Regions from separate parts of the Priestia megaterium genome, predicted to be linked through region 2. Evidence: riboswitches for the same ligand, from Rfam matches in the RefSeq annotation. Region 2 holds a riboswitch; each other region holds the start of a gene.
What was found. A riboswitch is a leader RNA that binds a small molecule or an ion and turns the genes downstream of it on or off. The one in region 2 is predicted to bind S-adenosylmethionine.
Positions count from the first base shown of each region.

Region 1 (5,484 bases), 1.2 Mb from region 2:
TTTCAAACAAATCATCCGTAATAAACGGAGCTGAAATGACGGGTCCGTTCACATATCCGATTATTTCTTCATTTTCTTCGGCGATGATAAACGTATCAGGAATGGTTTTAATTCGCGTGATAAACGCTTCTTTTGAGGCAGCTTCTTCAGGTGTAAAGCCTTTGTTTTCTAACGTAATTAATTGGTTTAAATCTTTTTCATCCACTTGTCTTATAATCATTGAAACGGTTCCTTTCATTATGTATTTCTCTTTTTTCTCTAAAAGCTTCTATTAGATATAACTATCTCTTTCTACTATATATAAAAACGCACAAACAAAAAAGGATTGACCTCTGCATCATACAGAATTCAACCCTACTTCGCTGTTTAATGAACGTCTTGATTATTTAATAAATGCACCAAATGGCTTGCCCACTGGAAGCACAACTCGACCATAGTGAGTATTTAATACAGCCGCGGCAGATCCATAGAATGAAAACAGAGCAATTAATAGCTCTGAGACTGCTGCTAGTAAATGTGTGTATTCATAGGCCACATCAAATGTACTTAGCGATAATCCAATAAATAAGAAATCAATTAATACAAAAATAATAAATAATACTTTATGAGTGCCCATTGCTCCAATCGTCATAAAAACGCTGAAAATTAAGTAGCCGACAAAAGCAAATGCGAGCTGCTTCGGATCCGCTTCTTTTGCGAGCGCTTCCCCAAATGCGCCAAGCTGAATAAGCCATGTCATAGCTACACCTAGCCAAAATAAACCGAAGGCACCAAAAGCAGTTGCGCCGAAGGTATTATTATGTTTGAAATCTTGCATAGACGCAATTAGCTGTCCTATCCCGCCTAAAAAAATTGCCCATGGCAATACCAATGAAACACCATCGGTTACCCCAAGCTTTTGAAACGATGCAACAAGTGTCACCATGGCAAGTCCGAATAGGCCTAGCGCTGATGGATCCGCTGTTACAATTTTAACGTGCTGCGTGCTGTTGTTACTCATGTTGTACCTCCCTGATTTTAAAAACACCTTTAAAAAGATACAAAAATCTACGGGAAGTGTCAATGGATATTTTTGGCCTTTAAAAAACCTATAAGACCAAGCAGTGTAGCGTTTACAGTGCTTGGTCTTTACTTTCTTGTTATTAAACGTTTTGTAATAAATTTTGTCTTGTTTGTTTTGCAGACTCAACCATCACTTTTACAGCTTCAACCGTCTCGCTGATTCCTCTTGTTTTAAGGCCGCAGTCGGGATTAATCCAAAACAGTGCAGGGTCAAGCACCTTCAGAGCTCGGTCAATGTTTCGTGTCAGCTCTTCAAGCTTCGGTACGCGCGGACTGTGGATATCATATACGCCAAGTCCAATTCCCTGGTTATACGTATGTTTTTCAAACGCATAAATTAATTCACCGTGGCTTTTGGACGTTTCAATGGAAATCACGTCGGCATCAAGCGCTTTGATCGCATCAATAATCTCTTCGAACTCTGAATAGCACATATGCGTGTGAATTTGCGTCTCGTTTTGCACCGATACCGTGGCTAGTTTGAACGCATACACCGCCGCGTTCAAGTAGCTTTCCCAGTTTTCTCGTTTTAACGGCAGTCCTTCACGCAGCGCCGGTTCATCTACTTGAATCATTGAGATGCCCTGACTTTCAAGTGCTTCCACTTCTTTTCTAAGAGCAAGCGCAATTTGATTGGCCACGTCGTAGCGTGAGATATCATCACGTACAAACGACCAGTTTAAAATTGTAATTGGCCCCGTCAGCATTCCTTTAACAGGCTTATTGGTTAGAGACTGTGCGTAGACCGTTTCTTTGATTGTCATCGCCTGCTCGTACGAGACATCTCCGTAAATAAGCGGCGGCTTCACGCAGCGAGAACCGTATGATTGCACCCAGCCAAACTTCGTAAACTGAAAACCTCCTAATTTTTCACCGAAGTATTCAACCATGTCCGTGCGCTCAAACTCTCCGTGCACAAGGACATCTAAGCCGATGTTTTCTTGAATTTCAATCCATTTTTTGATTTCAGCGTTAATGTACGCTTCATATGCTTCATCGCTTAACTCTCCTTTACGCCACTTCAGACGCTCTTTTCGCACTTCTTTTGTTTGCGGAAAGCTTCCAATTGTTGTCGTTGGAAGAAGCGGCAGTTGAAATGCTTCTTGCTGAACGCGTTGACGTACGTCAAACGGCGCTTGGCGCTCCGCTTTATAGCTGTGCAGCTGCTTCAGCTCTTTTTGAACGTCTTGATGGTTTCGAAAAGATGATCCATTTAATGCTTGAATCGCTTGTTTGCTTACACTTATTTCTTTTTCAATTGCTTCTTTTCCTTGCTGCACCGCTTTTGTTAAAAGCGTGATTTCCTTCAGCTTTTCATCTGCAAAAGACAGCGCGTTTTTTAGAATTGGCTCAATGGTTTTTTCGCTTTTCACCGTGACAGGAACATGTAATAAACTTGATGAAGGCTGCAGAATCAAACGGTCTTTTGATACAGCTTCTTCAATTTCACTGATTGTTAAAAGCTGTTCGTCCAAGTTTTCACGCCAAATGTTTCGTCCGTCAATCACTCCTGCTGCCAGCACTTTATCAGTTGGAAAACCATATTTATTAAGCGCCGTGAGATTTTCGCCTCGGTCATGTACAAAATCCAATCCAATTCCGTGAACAGGAAGAGCAACTACTTCTTTATAGTAATCTACGCTGTCAAAGTACGTCTGCAAAATGACTTTTACATTCGGTGCCGCTTTTTTCAAAGCTTCATAGACTTCTTTATACAGTGCCAGGTCTTCTTTTGATAGCGTTGTAGCTAAAATCGGCTCATCTATTTGTACCCACTCGACCCCTTCTGCCTCCAGCTCCGCTAAGATTGTTGCATAAAGAGGAACAAACTGTTCAACTACTTTTTTAAACTCACTTTTTTTATATCCTTTTGACAGCTTCACAAATGTTACTGGACCTAAAATAACGGGTTTGCCTTTGATATTCAGCTTTTGTTTTGCTTCTTTGTAAAATTGAAGCGGACGATTTTCTACAAGGGCAGGCGTACATTCGTCAAGCTCTGGTACGATATAGTGATAATTTGTGTTAAACCATTTTGTCATCGTAGAGGCTACCGCACCTTTTGTTCCTCGGGCGATGTCAAAATACGTTTCAAGGGATACCGGGCCTCCGTTATATTCAAAGCGCTTTGGCACCAAACCAAACATAGCGGCTGTATCTAACACGTGATCGTATAAGCTAAAATCGCCGACTGGAATTAATTCAATTCCTGCGTCACGCTGTTTTTTCAGATGCCCAAGACGAAGAGCTTCAATTTCCTGAAGAAAGATATCTTTCTCTATCTTTCCTGCCCAAAACTGCTCAAGCGCTTTTTTCCATTCTCGTTTTTCACCAATTCTTGGATAACCTACATTTGAACTTTTTACACTGCTCATTTTTTCCACTCCCTATATATTTTTTTATCGCTAAACTAAAAAATCTCCCTTTTCGAAATGAAAAGAGAGATGATACGCATACTTAACTAAAGTTGAGATAGCCTGTTTTTCTCAACACGTATTCCTCACTCCTCTCTATATCCCGTAGAGCTTAAGTGCATACAACAGGCAGGTCTCCTGACTTAGGTTCATCGCTTCCTATCCCTTCCCATTTCAACATGAAACAGTGGTTAATAAGTTGCTCCCCATTACAGTGGCGGGACCGCGCCGGCTTTTCACCGGTCTTCCCTTTTAAGCTGCGTACATTCGTTACACAGCACCTGATGCATTTCTATGAAATTGTTCATTCAAAACATATTCACATAAAATAAAAAGCCTCTCTATCATGAATAGAGAGGCATAGTATCTATGAAATCCTCTCTTATTTTTCAAAGCTGTACGCTTTGCAGGATGTAGCACCTTTTTAACAAGATTGTTAAATGGTTGCCGGGCTTCACAGGGCCAGTCCCTCCGCCTCTCTCAATAAGAGTTTTAATTGTTTATAATATTTTGAATGTAGAGTCATCTTAACACCTTACATTTATGTTGTCAAAAGAAATTTCAAAAAAATTAGTTTTCAGGAGGCGTTGACGCTAATTTTTGCCTTAATAATTTGTAATCATCTTTTCGATGTGTTTCGATCAAGTCTTTTGCTCCTTGATGATACCCTGAAGAATAGATGTACTCTACCGCCGTTTCGATAAGCATTCTCTTTTCTTCCGCACATTCTCGGTCCATTAGGGGGAACAGTCTACCTAAAAGGTCATTTAAATCTTCCTTAATAAAACGATTAAGTCCTTCTTGCATCTTTTCGTTTGCCATGATAGCTCCTCCATTTGCTGTGTATCTTCTAAGCCTCTATAAACAGGCAGTTCACTGTAAATTTCAAGATAAAGTTAAGCCATTAAACAGTATATCAAGTGAATGTTTTTCTTCAATTACATATGTAATACAAATATATGACAAATACAGAGAATATATCATCATTCACTATCTATTATAACGTTTGACTGAGCCTTCTGCTACAAGGTTTCTTTAAACATTATGCACAATCTTCCAAAAGCCTGCCTGTGAATCACAGGCAGGCTCTCCATTAAACATAACTTTCTATTCTCTTGTTTTTACAAACAACTTCTTCGAGGTCGTCCAAAATCCTTCCAAAGAAGAGGTCCTAAAATGTCGTACCGACTAACAAAAAACTCCGTAAAATTATAATTATTTAAAATTAAAGGCGGCTCAAAATCAAGGGGAGCACCCGCGCCTCCTGACAATACAAAATCAGTGCCTCTTCCAAGCGTAAACGACCCGTTTCTGTTTTTTCTAATAAACTGCTCGTCATACGCATGCACGTGGCTGACTAACACTTTTTTCACGCGGTGTTCTTGAATTAAATCAAAAAATTCTTGACTTTGAGGAGTCGTTACAGGAAACCCTTCAAGGTTTGTCCACCGACCGATATTTGGCTGCGCATGCATGGCTATAACGGTATTACGAGGAGCATCCTCTAGCTGCTGCTCTAAATAATTAAGCTCTCTATCTGTAAATCCATATATTTTATTTTTGGGACTGATGACATTATTTAATGCGATGCACCGGAAGTTAAAGACAGGAATATCGATGACCCAGTGTACTTTTCCGATAGTGGCTCTGAAGTTTTCGAGATTGCTTTCATCAAGGTACAGTTCATCATGATTCCCCACGCATACAAACACAGGAATGTTTGGTGCGATTTTGTCGACAACCTTAACAAAGTGCTCCAAATACTCTTTTTTCCCTGTATAGACGGTGTCTCCCCCATGAATAATAAACAGCGGGTCCAATTCCACCGCCTTTTTTAACACAAGCTCAAATTCACCGCTCATCGTGAAACAATTATCGTTTGGTCCGTCACCTCTGCTGTCGCCCATAAAAACAAAGTTGAATGGATCTCTCGGATTTAATTGTTTAATTCTTTGCTTTAATAACTTTTCAGAACGTTCATGAAGCGTCAAATTCATCAACTAGTTAA
Region 1 is NZ_CP023317.1:3,369,880-3,375,363, forward strand. Features, by position in the region: gene CEQ83_RS17260 (GNAT family N-acetyltransferase) at 1-238, opposite strand, end outside; gene CEQ83_RS17265 (acetate uptake transporter) at 383-1,000, opposite strand; gene metE (5-methyltetrahydropteroyltriglutamate--homocysteine S-methyltransferase) at 1,143-3,437, opposite strand; cobalamin riboswitch at 3,588-3,776, opposite strand; SAM riboswitch class I at 3,856-3,966, opposite strand; gene CEQ83_RS17275 (hypothetical protein) at 4,047-4,298, opposite strand; gene CEQ83_RS17280 (metallophosphoesterase family protein) at 4,598-5,473, opposite strand.
Region 1: it holds a riboswitch for S-adenosylmethionine, as region 2 does, so the genes downstream of both, metE (5-methyltetrahydropteroyltriglutamate--homocysteine S-methyltransferase) here and CEQ83_RS10835 (Na+/H+ antiporter NhaC family protein) in region 2, are expected to answer to the same signal.

Region 2 (5,484 bases):
AATACGTATCGAACAACGCGGGTTTTACCGCCCATGCCGCTTATTAAATTAGCAAGCAAGATTCAAACTGGATCTAGTTTTCTGTTGCAAAATGTATTATCAGCAAATGGAGAAATCAAATTTGCGGGTGCTGGTATAATTAAAGGGGAAACAAGCAAAATGATTGGTTTTTTGAATGAAGAAGAACTAGATGGTTTGGCTTGGATTACAGGGAAAGGGAAAGGCGGGCTAGTAAAAAGCTTTGATAAAAAGACCGGTCAGCTGATTGTATATGAAATAGAGTCTATGAAAAGTCACATTCAACCCCATGTTAAAGGAGATAATATCTCTTTTGATGTACACATTGAATCAGTGGGAAGGCTATCTGAAAGTTGGATGACCTCAGGGAGCTCTTTTAATAATCAATTTTTACAGAATGCGCAAAAAACTTCAGAAAAAAAAGTAAAGTACCTGGTAAGAAACGTACTAGAAAAAATGCAAACAAAATATAAAGTTGATGTTGCAGGTTTCGGAAATCAATTGAGAATTAAGCAGCCTAGAACATGGATGAGGGTCAAAGGAAATTGGGATCAAACATTTAGTGAAGTGCCAATTAACTATGATGTGAAGTTAACGATTAAAGATTATGGAGCATCCGGATCAAAAAAGTAAGCACCTGACTGTAACTTTGCTTATCGTTATGTCAAAAATGAAAAAAACCTAAAAAAATAATAATCTCGGAACTTCCCACGAAATACTCATCGTATGCTTCGTACAGAGCCTTCAACAAACAACAAATAAGAGCTGCCGGTTTTCGACAGCTCTTATTTGTTGTTATTCAAAAATATAAGCTAGTGCTTGAAGAGCCTGTTCTGGCGTTTCGACTACAACTTGGGCTTTGTTTGACAGTTCTTTAAGCGGGTGGTGCAGTTTTTCAGGGCGAACCAAAATTAGCGGTTTATCTAATGCGATGGCTGTCGCCGCATCCATTGCGCTGTTCCACTGTTTGTATTTTTCACCAAATAAAGCAATGACCACATCAGATTTTTTAAGGAGCACCTGCGTGCGTAAATTATTAATTTGAGAAGCAGCTTCATCTTTTAAGACAGCGTTAGGCTGTTTTCCTAAAATTTCTTCTCCAATGTTGTCGGAGCGGTCATGGTCTGTCATGGGACCGACAAAGGTAAGGGGAAGGTTTAATTGTTCCGCTTGGTTTTTAATTTCGTCTCGCCAGTTATCGTGAATTTGCCCGGCAAGGTATACGGTTAAGTTCATTATGTAGAAGTCCTCCTCTAACTAAGATTTGTTTTATTTTATCAAATGTAAGCGGATAATACGAATGATTTGAATGGGCTACTTTTCCAAAAATAAGGTTATAGTAGACAAATAGTTAAAAAAGAGAAACAATAGAAGGCGTATTGCTAATTAAAGAAAGGATGTACATGATGACAGAAACAGTGCTACAAGTAGATCATGTCAGTAAAGTAATTGGGAAGAAAACCATTTTGCATGATGTATCCTTATCGGTTGAGCGCGGTGAGATTTTCGGATTGCTTGGTCCGAACGGATCTGGAAAAACAACGCTCATTCGTACCGTCGTAGGACTCATTAAAGAAACAAAGGGAACAATTACCGTCAATGGGTTTCCTTTAAAAGAACAGTTTACATCAGCTATGAAATCAATTGGAGCGATTATTGAAAATCCTGAGTTTTATGATTATCTGACGGGCTATCAAAATTTAAAACACTTTGCGAATATGCATGAAGGGATCACAGCAGAACGCTTGGATGAAGTGATTGCGCTAGTAAAGCTTGAAAACAGCATTCATGCAAAAGTGAAGACGTATTCCCTTGGGATGAGACAGCGTTTAGGAGTAGCTCAAGCTATTTTACATAGGCCTGCATTGCTTTTACTAGACGAACCAACAAATGGTCTAGACCCAGCGGGAATGAGAGAATTTCGTACATATTTACAAACCCTCTGCAGGGAAGAAGGTATTTCAATTTTAATCGCGAGCCACTTATTAAAAGAAGTGGAAGCATTATGTGACCGCGTTGGTATTATTCAAAACGGCGAGTTAAAAGCTGTTCAAGATCTATCTCCAAATCGTCAAGATCAAGGGATGTATGTAGAATTTGAAGTATCTGACGTGCAACAAGCAGCGGATCTTTTATCTCAAGAATTCCAAGTAACAATAAAATCCGATAGTATTGATGTAGTGATTATGAAAGAACAAATTCCAGCTGTGAATAGAAAATTAGTGGACAGCGATATTTTAGTCTACCGAATCACTCCTGTTTATGAGACGCTTGAAGATTCGTTTATGTCCGTTACGGAGGGAGAGCACCATGCTTAAGTTAATTCAAAATGAACATATGAAATGGTTTTACAAAAGAAGTACAAAAGTCACGTTTATTACAATCGGCATCTTAACTCTTTGTATGGCTCTTTTAATGAAGAAAGTAGCAAACAGCGCAGGAACGGAAGACAACATATTGAATTTCCTGTCATTTAGTGCAGGCATGCTGATCCTCGTTCAATTTTTCGCGCTTGCTGTTGGAGGATCAATGGTTGCAAAAGAGTTTGAAGCGGGTACCATTAAGCTTCTTTTAATTCGCCCTGCTAGACGTTCAACGATTTTAACGTCCAAGTACATAACGCTCATTTTAATTAGCTTGTATTATTTGCTGAGCTATTTGCTTTTTTCGTTTGTATGGGGAGCATTGTTCTTTGGATTTGCCAGTCTAGAAGGAGATGCGCAGCTGCTTAAAAACATTACGCTTACGTATGACAGCGCGTATATGGAAACGTTTATGATGATGACGTTTGCTTTTATGCTGTCGTCTTTATTTAGAAACAGCGCGCTTGCTTCAAGTCTAGCTATTGTCGTAAGTATTGGGGCGAAAGCAGTAACTGGGATAGTATCACAGTTTGGTCTATGGTGGGGGAAATTTTTACTGTTCGCCAACACAAACTTTGTGCAGTATATGGACGGAATGAAGACGATGTTTGACGGAATGACAATTCCATTTTCAATCTTTATCTTAGTTGCACACTTTGTCTTCTTTATGGGGGTAGCATGGGTGGCGTTTTTAAAACGTGACGTAGCTAATTGATGTGAGAATTTTCACACTATATATTTTTCTAAAATAGCATTTGACAATTAAATAAAAAGAGATTACAGTAGTGAAAGACTATTTTTAAAACAACTACAAACTTCTTATCAAGAGAGACGGAGGGACTGGCCCTACGATGTCTCGGCAACTGGCTGTACGCAGTGCGGTGCCAAATCCAGCAGACGATGTTTCGTTTGGAAGATGAGAAGGGTAATCTTATGATACAAATAAGAGACCTCTTCTTATCAATAAGAAGAGGTCTTTTTTTATTACGTAAACAAGAGGTGTTAAGAATGGAACAACAAAAAGGAAACGGCTGGGCGCTGTTACCGCTGGGCGTCTTTTTAGTCCTGTTTGTCGGATCAGGAATTATAACGGGAGATTTTTATAAGCTGCCTGTATTAGTAGCTATTATCATTGCAGCCATTGTGGCGCTGGCTATGAACCGCAAAGATTCACTTAATGTAAAAGTGGAACGATTTGCTAAAGGAGCAGGGCATCCTGATATCATTATTATGGTACTTATTTTTATTTTAGCAGGTGCTTTTTCTCAAGTCGCTAAAGGCATGGGAGCTGTTGATTCAACGGTAAACTTAGCTCTGTCTGTTCTTCCGCAAAGCTTAGTGGTAGTCGGAATCTTTGTTATTGGCGCATTCATTTCAATTTCGATGGGAACGTCAATGGGAACAATTGCTGCATTAGGGCCTATCGCTGTAGGAATCAGTGAGCAGGCGCATGTATCCATTACATTGGCAATTGCTGCCGTTGTTGGTGGTGCAATGTTTGGAGATAATTTATCCGTAATCTCTGATACGACCATTGCAGCAGTTCGTACGCAAAAAACAAATATGTCAGATAAATTAAAAGTAAACTTTTTTATCGTACTTCCTGCAGCGATTGTTACGGTAGTTTTATTACTTGTAATGACGCTAGGCAATACGTCATCAGTAGAAATTAAAGATTTTAGCTGGTTTAAAATCTTGCCTTATGTCGGCGTACTAGTTGCTGCCATATTTGGTGCAAACGTATTAAGCATTTTAACCGGAGGAATTGTATTAGCCGGCTTGATTGGATTAGCTGACGGAAGCTACACGCTTTCTTCTCTTGCTAAAACTGTGACAGAAGGTATTGGCGGAATGTCGGAATTAATTATTTTATCTCTTTTAATTGGCGGAATGGTTGAACTCATTCGCTATAACGGCGGTATTCAGTTCTTATTGAACTTATTAACACGACGCATTCAAACAAAAAAAGGCGGAGAATTCAGTATCGCTGGATTGGTAAGTTTAACTAATTTAGCCACGGCTAATAACACGATTTCAATTATTACAGCAGGTCCGTTAGCGAAAGAAATCTCTGATAAGTATTCAATTGATAATCGTAAATCAGCCAGTCTGCTCGACTTGTTTTCATGCAGCGTTCAAGGGCTTATCCCTTACGGTGCACAAATGCTTCTAGCAGCAGGATTTGCTAAAGTTTCACCAATTGAGATTATTCCATTTACATTCTATCCAATGTTAACAGCGGTTTGCGGTATCATTGCGATTGTAATTGGCTTTCCTCGTTTAAATAAAAAATCAAAATCATCTAAAGAAGCTGCGTAATATCAAACCCTTAAAAAGAACATTCTTTTTAAGGGTTTTTTACTGTTTGAAAAAATCAGTCGGCTTTTTTTCATCTAGCTCCTTCCAAAGTGTCTCATTTTGTTTAAGTGCATAAGCCGCTCCTCCGATTTCAATTCCGCATAATAAAATGAATAATAAAATACCCATGATATGACCTCCTTATATAAGTGAATAAAAACATGATTGTAACGGGTTTAGCTTATTGCTGTTTCACTTTATAATGAGAATAAAGTATGAAACGCGTTTCAGCGCAAGAGAAAAAGGTGAAAACATGACAAATATCCGAGATATCGCAAAAAAAGCTGGTGTATCTGTTTCGACCGTGTCACGGGTTTTAAATCATCATCCGTATGTAAAAGAAGAAAAGCGCCGTCTGGTAGAAGAAGTAATTCAAGAACTTAATTACGAACAAAACATTAATGCCGTTCACTTATCAAAAGGGAAAACAAATATGATTGCTGTCGTCTTGCCTTTTATTAATCATCCTTATTTCAGTCTGCTTTTAGAAGGAGTGGCCTCTCAAGCGTTAGAAAAGCAGTATCAGCTTGTTATTTGTCAGACGAACTATGATGTAAAAAAAGAAGAAGAAGCGCTTCATATGCTAAAAACAAAGCAGGTTGATGGAGTGATTATTTGTTCTAGAGCAGGCAGCTGGAGCACGATTGAATATTATCAGCAGTACGGGCCGATAGCCGTGTGCGAAAACGTACAAAATCGTTCTATTCGCTCCGTATACGTTGATCATTATGCAGCTTTTAAGAAA
Region 2 is NZ_CP023317.1:2,153,975-2,159,458, forward strand. Features, by position in the region: gene CEQ83_RS10815 (Ger(x)C family spore germination protein) at 1-651, shown strand, start outside; gene CEQ83_RS10820 (YtoQ family protein) at 814-1,254, opposite strand; gene CEQ83_RS10825 (ABC transporter ATP-binding protein) at 1,425-2,336, shown strand; gene CEQ83_RS10830 (ABC transporter permease) at 2,329-3,096, shown strand; SAM riboswitch class I at 3,198-3,304, shown strand; gene CEQ83_RS10835 (Na+/H+ antiporter NhaC family protein) at 3,390-4,700, shown strand; gene CEQ83_RS27580 (hypothetical protein) at 4,740-4,868, opposite strand; gene CEQ83_RS10840 (LacI family DNA-binding transcriptional regulator) at 4,993-5,484, shown strand, end outside.

Region 3 (5,484 bases), 900 kb from region 2:
GACATACATATGATCTTGAAGAAGATTAATAGCTTCTACTACACTTTCATTTCCTACAGCAAATCCAACTCGCCATCCCGCCATGTTATACGTTTTAGAAAGAGTATAAATTTCAATTCCCGTCTCTTTTGCACCAGGAGTCTGTAAAAAGCTGATTGGCTTTTTACCATCAAATCCAATGGCTCCGTAGGCAAAGTCGTGTACCACACAAATATCGTGCTTGGCAGCAAACGCCACGGTGTCTTCAAAAAATTCTGCCGTTGCCACTGCACCGGTAGGATTATTCGGATAGTTTAAAAACATGAGCTTTGCCTGTTCTTTAGCACGTTCACCTATCTTTTCGTATACGGGCAGAAAATGATTTTCAGCCGTGAGCGGCATCACTTCCATCTTTGCTTTTGCAAGCTCTACTCCAGACCAGTAATCAGGATATCCAGGATCCGGAACCAGCACCGTATCTCCAGGGTTTAATAAGCACTGCGGGATTTCAACAAGTCCACCCTTCCCGCCAAACAAAATAGCTACTTCTTTTTCAGGATCCACATCAACGCCATATTCTCGTTTATAAAAAGTCGCAACGGCCTCTTTCAAAAACTGGTGCCCCCGAAATGGAGAATATTTATGATGCATAGGATTAGCACTTGCTTTTTGCAGTGTTTCTACAATATGTGAAGGAGTAGGCTGATCAGGATTGCCCTGCCCTAAGTTAATAACGTCGTGCCCTTGGGCCATTACTTTTCCTACCTTGCCTACAAGTGATGCAAAAAATTGTTTTGGTAAACTTTTTAATAGTTCCGATTGCTCAAATTGTTTCATCATCGCACACCTTCTCAAAAAATTCTTGAAATTCTAGTCACAAATAATATATTGTAATACTCAACTTGTAAAGTCATTTTTTTCAACTACTACAAAAAGGACGGATGATAAAGTGAGTGTAAAAATCACGTGTTTGCAGCTTGATATTGCGTTTGGAAACCCAACTAAAAACCGAAAATATATTCAACAAAAAATGACGGAAGCTCTGAAAGAAAACCCTGACATCCTTGTGCTTCCTGAGCTATGGGATACAGCTTATGATTTGACGCGGCTAGACGAAATTGCCGATGATGAAGGACAGCAGGCCAAGCAATTAATCTCTCAATTTGCTAAAACGAACGAAGTAAATATTGTGGCAGGTTCGATCGCGAAAAAAACAGAGCAAGGCGTCACAAATACGATGTATATTTTTGACCGAAAAGGTCGTGAAGTGTCACAATACAGTAAGCTGCACTTATTTAAATTAATGGATGAGCACCTCTATCTAGAAGCAGGAACAGCAAAAAATCTTTTTACACTTGAACAGTCTTTATGCGCAGGAGTTATTTGTTACGATATTCGTTTTCCAGAATGGATTCGCGTGCATACTAGCAGCGGAGCAGAAGTCTTATTTGTTGTTGCTCAGTGGCCGGCTCCAAGACTTGCCCATTGGAAAGCACTGCTCATTAGCCGCGCAATCGAAAATCAATGCTATGTAATCGCGTGTAATCGTGTAGGCCAAGATCCTAATAACACATTTGCCGGACATTCCTTAGTCATAGATCCGTGGGGAGAAATAATCGCTGAAGCTGGCGATAGCGAAGAACTTTTAAGTGCCGACGTTAACCTGGAACTTGTAAAAGAAATTCGTAAACAAATTCCTGTCTTTACAGATCGCCGCACAGAATTTTATTAATTATGTATTGACAGCCGTTTTTTTGCATGATACGATTTTCACCAGATAACATAAAATTTTCAAACAAATCAAAATTGAATAAGTAATCGTACTCTTATCAAGAGTTGGCTGAGGGATTTGGCCCTGTGAAGCCCAGCAACCGACCGTCATTCCATCCTAAGGTGGATCACACCCGTAAAACATGTTTTTACAAAGGCACGGTGCTAATTCCAACAGAAAGTAATTCTTTCTGGCAGATAAGAGGTTTGAACACTACAATCAAGCCTCTTTCCAACGAAAGAGGCTTTTATATTTTCTAAAATTATAAAAGCCTCCATACATTCTTAAACCTATTAACTTAGTAAACAAATCAGTTTAATAAACTATGGAGGGATTCTAATGTCAACAACAAAAACAGAGAAGTATCAGCCTTTAACAGAAATTTCAGCAATCAAACTTGTGAAAAAGCTAGGTCTCTTTGATGCCACAGAAGCACTGACTGCCCGTGAAATCGGTGATGGCAACTTAAATCTCGTCTTTCACATCATAAATGATCAAACGAATAAATCCATTATCGTCAAACAAGCACTTCCCTATGCAAAAGTTGTAGGCGAAAGCTGGCCTCTATCCTTGAACCGTGCCACGATTGAAAGCAATGCGCTCAAGCAATTCGGTGCATTTACCCCTGAACTCGTACCAGCTGTGTATTACCACGATGAAACGCTTGCTGTTACGGTCATGGAAGATCTGTCTCATTTAACGATTTCCCGCGCCGGACTTATTCAAGGAGAAAGTTATCCCCTGCTTTCACAGCATATCGGTTCTTTTCTAGGACATATTGCGTTCAAAACGTCGGATTTTGCCTTAAAGCCTCAGGATAAAAAAGAAGAAGTCGTCAAGTACAGCAATCCGGACTTATGCAATATTACGGAAGATTTAGTTTTTACAGATCCTTTTTTTGATATCGATACAAATGAATTTGAAGAAGCGCTGCGTCCTGATGTAGAAGAATTGTGGAACGATGGAGATGTAAAGTTACAAGCAGCAAAATTAAAATATAAATTTTTAACAAATGCCCAAACGCTAATTCACGGTGATTTACATACAGGAAGCATATTTGCTAGCAGTCAAGAAACGAAAGTGATTGATCCAGAGTTTGCTTTTTACGGTCCGTTTGGATTCGATTTAGGCCAATTTGTTGCAAATTTATTTTTAAATGCTCTTTCTCGAAAAACAGATCGCGAACCGTTATTTGCACACATTACGAACACATGGAACGTATTTAAAGATACCTTTACTGCGCTTTGGCATTCTGAAAACACTGAACCTTTCGCTAAAGATGAGCGCTTGTTACATGAAATTTTAACGCAAACGTGGCAAGATGCTGTTGGATATGCAGGGTGTGAAATCATTCGACGTACGATTGGCTTAGCTCACGTGGCGGACTTAGACGAAATTTCTTCAGAGGAAAGAAAAATTAACGCTAAACGTACTGCGTTAAAAATTGGACGCTATTTACTTCTGCACCAACAAGACGTTTCACCAAATGAATTTGAACATTTACTTCGATAACGAATAATGTACACAATGAAAGGATCGGTATCAGCATGACAAATACACTATCACTTCCGCGCTCAGTGGAATGGAATGAATCATATATTACTTTATTAGATCAGCAGCAGCTTCCTGGCAAAGTTGAATATATTAAGCTGCAAACCATTAAAGACGTATGGGATGCTATCACTACCTTGAAAGTACGCGGAGCCCCTGCAATTGGCATTACGGCGGCTTTTGGTCTTGCTCTTTCTGCGCTTAGCTATGACACGGATTCAGTCAAGGAATTTAACAAAAAGCTAGCTCTAGATCAACAGTATTTAGCTAGTTCACGCCCGACTGCCGTCAATTTATTTTGGGCATTGGACCGCGTAGCGAAAAGCGCTGAATCCGCTTCGTCCGTTAATGAAGCTAAAACAAAAGTTGTTCATGAAGCGATTCAAATTCAAGTAGAAGATGAAGAAACGTGCTACCGAATTGGAGATCATGCCCTTTCTTTATTTAAAAAGAAAGATAAAATCATGACAATATGTAATGCTGGTTCAATTGCTACAGCTTATTATGGAACAGCATTAGCACCTTTTCACTTGTCTAAGCAGCGCGATATTCCGCTTGAAGTATTTGCTTGTGAAACAAGACCCGTTCTTCAAGGTTCTCGCTTAACAGCATGGGAACTTCAGCAGTCGGGAGTAGACGTTACGCTGATTACGGATAATATGGCTGCTCATACCATTAAAACAAAAGGAATTAATGGGATCATTGTAGGTGCTGACCGCATTGCATCAAATGGCGATACGGCTAACAAAATTGGAACGTATGGACTTGCTCTTTTAGCGAAAGCATTCGGTATTCCATTTTACGTAGCAGCGCCGCAGTCCACATTTGATTTATCTATTCAAGACGGAAGCAGCATCCCTATTGAAGAACGTTCACCTAAAGAAGTAACGCACATTGGAGATACGCAAATTGCTCCAGACGGAATCTCTGTGTACAATCCAGCTTTTGATGTGACGCCAAGCGAACTGATTACGGCCATTATTACAGAGCATGGAGTTATCCATTCCCCGTCTTTTGAATCCATTCAAAAAGTTTTGCTGCAATCTGCTCAATAACAAGAGGCTGGGACAAAAGTATTTTAGCCCCACTGCAAAACGAACCACTAATCAACATGTTGATTAGTGGTTCGTTTTTTTGTGATGGTAAATATCGTTTTATCTGTTTCGTTCCCTCTAGCAGTTGATTGGAGGGCAAGGTGAAGACTCCTGCGGGAAAAACGGAAGGGGTGAGACCCCGCAGGAGCGCAAGCGACGAGGAGGCTCAGCGGCCGCCCGCGGAAAGCGAAGTCTTGCACGGAAATCAACTGCGGTGTCACAAGCGGTTCAGTTCATCTATACGAGTTGTTCATCTTTAGATGACATTGATTTTGTTATGTCTCAACCTTTTTTATTAAACAGCGCTTTTTGGCTGCATTTGTAACACAATTGTAACAGTACTCTCTGCTTTTTCTACATATATTATAGGGGATTCTTTTTGAATAAGGAGGAGTAAAAATGAGTGCAGAGCAAAAAACGGATAAAAACAAAGCGTTGAATCGCAAGCAGCAATATCAGCTATTCGATTTATCCAAAGATGAAGAACTAAATTCCCTCCCTTCTCCTCAGCAAATTGACGGTGTTTTTGTGCAGGGAGAAGGCTGGAAATTAGACGGTGAATAGTTATTTTAACTCCAGAGCGCCTTTTGCTACATTTCTTTCAAGCATTAATAGTTTTTCTTTTATATGAGTTTGGGAACCTGCATAACCTGTTAAAGCTCCATTTTTACCAATAACACGGTGACAAGGTAAAATAATAGGCAGTGGATTTCGACGATTCGCTTGTCCCACAGCCCTTACGGCTTTAGAGCGATTAACAGACTCCGCTACATCACTATAAGACCACGTTTGTCCATAAGGTATACCTTTAAGCGTTAACCACACTTCTTTTTGAAAGTCTGTTCCTTTTATATCCAAAGGCACATCAAATGTTAGCGTGCGCCCTTCAGCATAATCCTGAAGCTGCCGCTTCGCTTCTTTCACAAGGTGATAATTCTCGTCATGGACAAGTTTTTTAAGCTGCTCGTTGTGATCATCGCTATCAAACCAAATATGTTGAACCCCTTTTTCCGAGGCTACAATATAAATTTTCAAATCAGAAAATAAGTTCATTTCTCCATAGTACATACTCGCTTATCCTTTCTAATT
Region 3 is NZ_CP023317.1:1,255,146-1,260,629, reverse strand. Features, by position in the region: gene CEQ83_RS06315 (pyridoxal phosphate-dependent aminotransferase) at 1-816, opposite strand, end outside; gene CEQ83_RS06310 (carbon-nitrogen family hydrolase) at 929-1,711, shown strand; SAM riboswitch class I at 1,803-1,954, shown strand; gene mtnK (S-methyl-5-thioribose kinase) at 2,090-3,262, shown strand; gene mtnA (S-methyl-5-thioribose-1-phosphate isomerase) at 3,298-4,356, shown strand; gene CEQ83_RS06295 (hypothetical protein) at 4,481-4,720, shown strand; gene CEQ83_RS26955 (hypothetical protein) at 4,795-4,959, shown strand; gene CEQ83_RS06290 (methylated-DNA--[protein]-cysteine S-methyltransferase) at 4,960-5,463, opposite strand; gene CEQ83_RS06285 (PAS domain S-box protein) at 5,483-5,484, opposite strand, start outside.
Region 3: it holds a riboswitch for S-adenosylmethionine, as region 2 does, so the genes downstream of both, mtnK (S-methyl-5-thioribose kinase) here and CEQ83_RS10835 (Na+/H+ antiporter NhaC family protein) in region 2, are expected to answer to the same signal.